DNA from 2 places in the Shewanella sp. Pdp11 genome. Region 2 is predicted to be linked to the other one. Evidence: riboswitches for the same ligand, from Rfam matches in the RefSeq annotation. Region 2 holds a riboswitch; the other holds the start of a gene.
What was found. A riboswitch is a leader RNA that binds a small molecule or an ion and turns the genes downstream of it on or off. The one in region 2 is predicted to bind cyclic di-GMP.

Region 1: it holds a riboswitch for cyclic di-GMP, as region 2 does, so the genes downstream of both, gbpA (N-acetylglucosamine-binding protein GbpA) here and AYJ58_RS09365 (glycosyl hydrolase family 18 protein) in region 2, are expected to answer to the same signal.

What each region holds. Positions count from the first base shown of each region.
Region 1 covers NZ_CP015194.1:4,562,704-4,567,136, forward strand. The annotation lists gene gbpA (N-acetylglucosamine-binding protein GbpA) at 422-1,867, opposite strand; cyclic di-GMP riboswitch class I at 1,990-2,089, opposite strand; gene AYJ58_RS20090 (TMEM165/GDT1 family protein) at 2,501-3,055, shown strand; gene katB (catalase KatB) at 3,167-4,433, opposite strand, start outside.
Region 2 covers NZ_CP015194.1:2,120,657-2,125,089, forward strand. The annotation lists gene AYJ58_RS09355 (aminopeptidase P family protein) at 1-594, opposite strand, end outside; gene AYJ58_RS09360 (ROK family protein) at 978-1,772, shown strand; cyclic di-GMP riboswitch class I at 2,076-2,164, shown strand; gene AYJ58_RS09365 (glycosyl hydrolase family 18 protein) at 2,279-4,433, shown strand, end outside.

The DNA of each region.
Region 1 (4,433 bases), 2.4 Mb from region 2:
TCCTGCAGATCAATTGGCCCCAATAGCTTTTGAATATTTCAACCCAGTAGCCATTGAGGCTAACTAAATCGGTTGCATAAAAGTGGCATGACTTTCAATTGTGATAATCCTAATAACAACATAGGTAAAATAGATAGTTTGGGACATTAACAGAGCCAAACCCAGTGGGCAAGCCAGTTGTGAACAAAGATAAGTCGCGCACTGTACGGTAACAACTTAATAGCGCTGTGATAAACGAAAACATACAAGCCAACAAAATCGCTACCTTTGTCGGAAATACGTGGGATGCCGCATTGTGGATGAATCGGGATAAAACGTGTATTTTGACCGTCGCGAGCGCGCTGAATATGGGCTTAAACATATTCGCTGTGTTTAAGCCCAATCACATCATGTTGAGAATCGATTAACTCAAGATGTTAATTTACAGCTCAGTCCACGCCATAGTCCAAGAAGCGCCAACACCTGGCTCAAATCCTGTGGCAGAAGCCGACCACTGCATGCAATAGCCGCTATAGGGGAATGGCTTACATTGATACACTTTGCCATTTTTAGGCTGTAACACTGTAGTGCCCGCAACGTAACCTTTCACCCCTTCAGGGAAGACAAAATCCGCTTCTGGCGCTGGTGCTTGATCCTTTAAGAAAAGATCAAAGTTCTGCTGAATAACATCACCTTGTTTAGGCTCAGCTTTAACCTGCAAGTGATAATGCCCTGCTTTAGGCGCAACCACGTCTAACACTAAACTCGCACTGGTATTATTAACGGTTTGGCTGACAAAACCCGCAGCCGTACCATCGTGGCTAAACAAATACGCAGACACTAACATTTCGGCATTGCTGGTGACGTCAAAACGAACCTGCGCCGCGCCGTCGATAATTTGATAATCGTCGGCAAGTGAAGTGACCTCTAAGCTATTGCCCGGCGCGGGCGCCAGATCAAATCCCACTTCGACACGCTCAATACCTGAAGTTGTCGCAGTAAAAATGTCGTTTTTGCCATACACAGGCTCAATCACACCTGATGCATTTTTTTGTCCCGCTTTTAACTGAGACTGCTGGGCATTAATCGCGCTCGCTAATAGGAAAGGCCAATTTTGTTTATCACCTTGAGTCGCATCGTTAATGGTAATCACTGTTTGCTTAGCCGGTTGCTCACCATTGGCATCGAACACTCGGGTCATCACTTTATCGCCCGCCTTGAGATCGAGTGACGGATTGATATCGCCCACATCGAGCCATTCACCCGGTACGACAGGACCCGAGCCTAAATTCACATCGATAGCATTGTAGAAACTATTAGTGGTATCACCCACTTCCCACACGGCCAAGATCACTTGATAACCGCTGCGGCCTTCTGGCACATAGCAGTCATGGGTCACTAACTTAGGCGGCTGCACCATGCCACCATCGACTACGCAGAATGGCGCTAAGTCAAAGCTCGCACGGCTTAAAGCTTGGTTTTGATTCCAATCTTGGCGGGTTAAATAATAACGCCAATTACGGGTGACATGATTGGCAGTAAACTGCCAACTGAACTTATTCCAGCCCGCTTTGATATCCGTCTTGGACCAACGACTGGGACTCTGTTCATCTAAAGGTGAGAAAGCACCATTACCCGCACTGGCCAGTTTGCCATCCTCAGGACCTGATTCAGGAAAACCCGATGGTCCTTCAACGCTTTGAGGTTCCCATTGCACCGCGCCACAGTTGGCATTGTTGCCGGTTTTACAGGCATAGGAACGTGACTCTGGCGCCACAACATAACCATGTGCCTGTGCAGAAATACTCACAAACGCATTGGCTGCCATCACTGCGGCGGCCAATAAACTCAATTTAGAAACAGGGGAAAAAACAGTAGGATTTGCCACTTTAATGCACTCCATTTGCACCCATCTTTGCCAGTATTGGCTTGGGCTTAGGTATAAAAGTGGTATTTGGGCAAACAACAGCATTAAACAGCAGTCGTTTATCTTTCACAGAAATCGAATTCTGCGGCAACTCCGCTATCTTAGTTCACTAAAAAATCCATTTACAACCTTAGACCGGAAGCTTTGCGTCCTAACTTTTCAATTAGTTTGCCAAATACGGTAGGTGTCATCGAATCACTACGAGTTAACAATATGTAATCAGGTAGAAATGACTTGGCTAAATTAGCAACAAAAGACAACGCTGTCAAAAAAATAATCCATTTATATTCATATAATTACAGAATGTCGCGCGGTATTATTCTGACACCCGTCAAACATTCATTCATGCCTACTGTAATAAACTCGTGCTTGAAACCGAAATTCACTTAGGTATAATGCCCACCTCGCTTCGGGGGAGTAGCTAACTGGATGTCGAACCATCGTCATCTAGGGTGAACATCAACATACTTGGCCACACGCCATGGTGTTCACAGCAAATCATCGATTTGCCCAGCAAGACCTGAGCACAATAACTGCACCTAGGGGTGGACGGTTTATTGTGCTTATGTCTTAACCACCCCTAAAGGATCACACTTGGAAGCCCTACTTGCCTCAACCTTTACGGTTGCTATTGCCGAAATTGGTGATAAAACTCAATTACTTGCACTAATTCTTGCCGCAAGATTTAAAAACAAAACCGCCATTATTTTAGGTATTTTACTGTCGACATTATTTAACCATTTTGCCGCAGCTTGGATTGGCCAATGGGCGATTAACTGGGTCAGCCCAGATCTTGCCCGCTATTTAGTTGCCGCGTCCTTCTTCGCGATCGCTCTTTGGGTGTTAATCCCCGATAAAGTCGATGCAGAAGAGAGCCGTTTCTACAAAATGGGTCCCTTTCTCGCCACCTTTATCCTGTTTTTCATCGCCGAGATGGGGGATAAAACCCAAATCGCAACGGTAGTGCTAGCCGCAAAATACGATTCATTAACTATGGTGGTTGCTGGCACAACCTTAGGCATGCTGCTTGCCAACGTACCCGTAGTGATCGCAGGCCACTTCAGCGCCGAAAAATTGCCTATGTTGTGGATACACCGTGGCTGCGCCGTATTGTTCGCACTGTTAGGCGTAGCAACACTACTGTTCTAGATCATTGATAATATTGAATTAAGGCAACAAAAAGGCCAGTGATAAACATCACTGGCCTTTCTACTTACAACGGTTGTATTGAGATAAACAGTGTCGACTTAGAAACGCAGTTTATAGGCCTAATGCCGTTTTAATCCGTTGACCGTAATCCGCATCGGCTTGAGTAAAATGCGCCACCATACGTTGCTGCACATCTAAACTCGCTTGACTTAATGAACCCGAAATTGTTGCCACTAAGCGCGCTTTCTCCGCTTCAGAGAAGATGCGATACAAATTACCCGCTTGGGTATAATCGTCTTGGTTATAACGACTGTAACGCGCCGCTTCACCTTCTAAACGCAATGGTGGTTCGCTAAAGTTTACTGGCTCAACCAAGGCATCAGCAGTGCTGTTCGGGCCATAGTTTGCCGAAGCGTCGCCACCGGTTTGGCTACCATGGTAAGGGCATTGTGTGCCCGCCATCGCACCTGCACGTTGATGATGATTTGCCTTAGCGGCATGCGGGCAGTTCACTGGCAATTGATTGTAGTTAGCACCAATGCGGTAACGCTGGGCATCGGCATAGGCAAATAAACGCGCTTGTAACATCTTGTCAGGTGAAGCCCCGACGCCTGGGACCAAATTGCTCGGCGCCAATGCCACTTGCTCAACTTCGGCAAAATAGTTTTGTGGCAGACGATTCAGTTCTAATACACCAATCTCAAGTAATGGATAGTCGCTATGCGGCCAAACCTTTGTTAAATCAAATGGATTGATATGGTAAGTATTGGCATCTGCCTCAGGCATAATCTGCACATTAACCGTCCAACGCGGGAAGTTACCATCAGTAATCGCCACCACCATATCGCGCTGCGATGAATCGGGATCGATCCCTTTTAATTTATCAGCCTGTTCATTGGTTAAGTTGACCACACCTTGCTGGGATTTAAAGTGGAACTTCACCCAGAAACGCTCGCCCTTGGCATTCCACAGCGAGAAAGTGTGTGAACCATAACCGTGCATTTGACGGTAGTTCGCCGGAATACCACGATCCGACATCAAAATGGTCACTTGATGCATAGCTTCAGGATTCAATGACCAAAAGTCCCACATAGCCTGCGGATCTTTTAAGTTTGTCTTAGGATTACGCTTTTGCGTATGGATAAAGTCTGGAAACTTAATCCCATCTCGTAAGAAAAAAGTCGGCGTGTTGTTACCCACGATATCGTGATTACCACGGGCAGTATAAAAACGTAAACCAAAGCCACGTGGATCGCGCTCAGCATCGGCTGAACCCATTTCGCCACCTACAGTCGAGAAACGAATAAAGGTTTCGGTTTGCTTACCAACACCATTGAAATGGTCGGCAATGGTGTAATCGCTTAAATCTTTAGTCAGG
Region 2 (4,433 bases):
GCAGAAAGAATCTAAGGCGGCGATCAACGCGACATCAGCACCGGCTTTTTTCACTAAGGCGCCAATTTCAATGCGTTTTTGCAGACTGGTTTTACCGGCACTCTCGTTACTGAATAACGTGATTGGCGCACTCGATGGTGCGGGGCGATCCTGCCAATGTAAATCGATAGGGTTTTGCTCAACCGCCACTAATTCGATTTGGGCTTTGTTTAAGGTCGCTTTGGCATTTTCAAACCAAGCTAAAGTATGCAAGCGTGCATCGAAGCCAACGCGTGACCCCGCTGGTAGCGTGTCACATAACCATTCAATTTGTGGCGTGTCTGTCAGGCTTTCGTAGCTGAAAAGTGCAGCATCCACTTGCAGACGAACTTGCACCGTATAACGGCCATCGGTAAATATTGCGGCTTTATCTTTCAATACGATAGCCATGCCTGCCGAACCGGTAAAGTGGGTTGCCCAGTACAAACGTTCGTTGTGTTCTGGCACATATTCGCCCAGATACTCGTCGGCGCGGGGAATGATAAAAGCATCGAGATTGGCAGAAGATAATTCGCTGCGAATAGCGTCGAGGCGGCTGGCGATAGAATGTGACATATGGGCTCCAAGTGAGACTGGCACGCTGTGCAAGTCGGTAGGCAAAGCTTGCCTAAGGATACGTTTATTTGAGTTCTAACCAGCTCGGATTATCGCAAGCCTAACGCGCGAGATGCAAGGGGAGCGAATAAAGGATTTTGTATACAATCGTGAATTTGTGCTGACTGCGATGAGCAAGCTAAGCTTTTAAATCCTTAATTTATTTGTGTGACTCTTAGTCATAAAACTCGAGTAAAACAAAATGTCAGTCATGTTTTTTTAGACTTGTTCCTTACAAATTAGCTACTTAAGTTTTATTCAATCGCTAACATTTGGACCCTATGCTAACATTTGCCATCTCCGCTCGGGGTCAGAGTGGGGCGCATGTATCAGTGGAGTAAGCGATGCAAATACTAACAATAGATGTGGGCGGTACGACAGCCCTGTTCGAACTTCAGCTCGCGGGACATACAGAACAATATAAAATTCCCACAGGCGAAGGTTTTAAAATTGAAGAGTTAAATAATCAAATCGCTGCGCTTGAACGCGATTACGATTTACAAGATTATCAATTAGCGATTGGCGTACCTGGACTGGTACAAAATAATCGTTTGGTTGCCTGTAAATCATTACCTGGGCTCAATGGTTTGAGTTTTGATACAGTGAAAACTCAAGGCGAGCTTAAGTTTATTTGCAACGATATGGATGCGGGTATGCAAGCCACGTGCGATGCCAAATATGCCTGTGAGTTGTTGGTCATGTGCGGCACTGGGATAGGGATGTCGATTGCGTTTAATGGGCAAGCCTTTACAGGTGCGACGGGGGTTGCAGGGGAGTTGGGGCATTGCCGCGTGATGACAGAATCGGGCGAATTTAGTTTAGAACAACTCGCCAGTGGCGATTCTGTACGCAGCCGTAACATCACCACTCAGGATGATTTATACCGTGCGGGCAGTTACCTTGGTATGGGGCTGGCGTGGACCGTGAATTTATTTAATCCCAATCGGATTTGGCTCGCGGGCAACATGATGAACAGTGCTCCTTACTACAAAGGCTGCCTCGAAAGCTTAAAGCAAATGGCATTGAGCGCGCCCTTAGCTGAGATGAAAATCAACCGCGTCGATGATATGGAAACCTTAGTGTGCAGAGGTTTATCTGTGATGCTCGCAAGGGATTATCCTCGCGCACAAGGATCATAGATGCTGTTCGCTTATGATTTTGAATTATTAGAGTTCAGCGGCTCAGTCCTAGCAATTTAAGCAGTATTAGCAGCATAAATAGTGAAATTGATAACAGGACAGGTGATGCCTTTGGCTTATCGTGTCCTGTTTTTTTATGGCTAAAATAGTCAGCAAAGCCTTAATTATCAAAGTAAGTATTAGAAATTTCTGAACTATATTTAATTGCTTTCTTATCAGACCACTACCTTAGTTGATAATATTTTGTTGCATTTTTATTGCGCTTACGTCTATGCTGATTATCGCAATGACAACGTTGTCATCGCGTGTAAAAGGCAAACCAGTTGAAAAACTGGGACGCAAAGCCTCCGGTCTAAGGGTTCGTCTGTACCTATGATAGCGGGGATACCACAGGTTTTTCTTCGTGCAATTGTCTGTCGTGTTGCATGGTCTTAAGAGAGTGTTGTTTCCTGTCTACGCTTTGTTTGCCTTATTGATTCATATAACAAATTCAATAGGGATATCTCATGTTCAAGACTCAAATTTCAACATCAGCCTTGCTGGTGGCATCGGCGCTGGCATCTACCGTGAGTGCCAGTGCATTTGCCGCAGCGCCCGGCAAACCGACTATAGGTTGGGGCGAAACCAAGTTCGCTATTATCGAAGTTAATCAAGCTGCTACGGCTTACAATCAGTTGGTAACCATTAAAGATGCTGCCGATGTGTCAGTTAGCTGGAACCTCTGGAGTGGCGATGTGGGCAACAAAGCCCAAGTGCTGCTCAACGGTAATGTCGCTTGGGAAGGCCCCTCGGGCGCTTCTGGCACCGCTAACTTTAAGGTGAATAAAGGTGGCCGTTATCAGATGCAAGTGCAACTGTGTAACAGCGACGGTTGTACGGCAAGCGATGCCAAAGAAATCCTTGTAGCCGATACCGATGGCAGCCATTTAGTGCCACTCAATGCTCCGCTTAAAGAAAACAATCGTCCATACGCTAACAAGTCGGGAAAAGTGGTTGGCAGTTACTTTGTCGAGTGGGGTGTGTACGGCCGTAAGTTCCCAGTTGATAAGATCCCAGCACAGAACTTAACTCATATTTTATATGGCTTTACCCCTATTTGTGGTGGTGATGGCATTAACGATAGTTTGAAAGAAATCGACGGTAGTTTCCAAGCGTTGCAACGTGCCTGTAGCGGCCGTGAAGATTTTAAAGTCGCTATTCACGACCCTTGGGCGGCAATTCAAATGCCGCAGGCGGGGGTGAGTGACTACTCAGATCCCTACAAAGGTAACTTCGGTCAATTGATGGCGCTTAAGCAAGCCCATCCTGATCTAAAGATTTTACCTTCGGTCGGTGGCTGGACATTATCTGATCCCTTCTTTTTCTTTGGCGATAAAACTAAGCGCGATACCTTTGTCGCATCGGTGAAGGAATTCCTGCAAACGTGGAAATTCTTTGACGGCGTGGACATTGACTGGGAATTCCCCGGTGGCAGTGGTGCTAACCCCAATTTAGGTAATACCAACGACGGTGAAACCTATGTGACCCTGATGCGTGAACTGCGCGTGATGCTTGATGAGTTAAGTGCTGAGACGGGTCGTACCTATGAACTCACATCGGCAATCAGTGCGGGTGATGACAAAATCGCTAAAGTCGACTACCAAGCTGCGCAGCAGTACATGGATTACATCTTCTTGATGAGTTACGACTTTAATGGCGGTTGGACAAACACTGAACTCGGTCATCAGACCAATCTTTATGAGGCGAGTTGGGACCCAGATACCCGCTACACCACTGACAAGGGCGTAAAAGCCCTGTTAACTCAAGGCGTAACCCCAGGGAAAATTGTGGTTGGTGCCGCTATGTACGGCCGCGGCTGGACAGGCGTGAATGGCTATACGGGCAATAACCCATTCACAGGGACAGCGACGGGCAAAGTGAAAGGCACATGGGAAGATGGCGTGGTAGATTATCGCCAGATAGTGAACGAGTACATGGGGAGTGGTTGGACTTACAGCTATGATGAAACGGCAGAAGCGGCATCAGTGTTTAAAGCATCGACGGGTGATTTAATCACTTTCGATGATGCGCGTTCCGTTAAAGCCAAGGGCCAATATGTGCTTGCCAATCAGTTAGGTGGTTTATTTGCATGGGAAATCGATGCCGACAATGGCGATATTCTTAATGCGATGCACGAAGGTTTAGGTCATGGCGAAGGGACAACACCACCAGTGAATAAAGCGCCGATTGCCAATGCGGGCGCGGATGTGAATGTCACAGGTCCAGCCGATGTGACGCTCAATGGTAGTGGCTCGCGCGATCCTGAGAACGGTGCGCTGACGTATCTTTGGACGCAAGTTTCTGACCCAACCATTGCCATTGCGAACGCCGATATGGCGAATGCGGCGATTCAATTGGCTGCAACGCAAACTGATGTTGCCTATAGTTTTAGTCTTAAAGTGACTGATCCAGAAGGGCTATCTGCCACAGATTCAGTGACAGTGACTAATAAGGCAGATACTCCGAACCAAGCACCTGTGGTGAGTGTGGCAGCCACTGCAACAGTGGAGGCGGGTAAAACTGTCAGCATAGTGGCGAGTGCCTCTGATGCCGACGGTGATGCCTTAACTTACGCTTGGACTGTGCCCGCTGGCGTGTCGGCAACCGGACAAAATAGTGCCA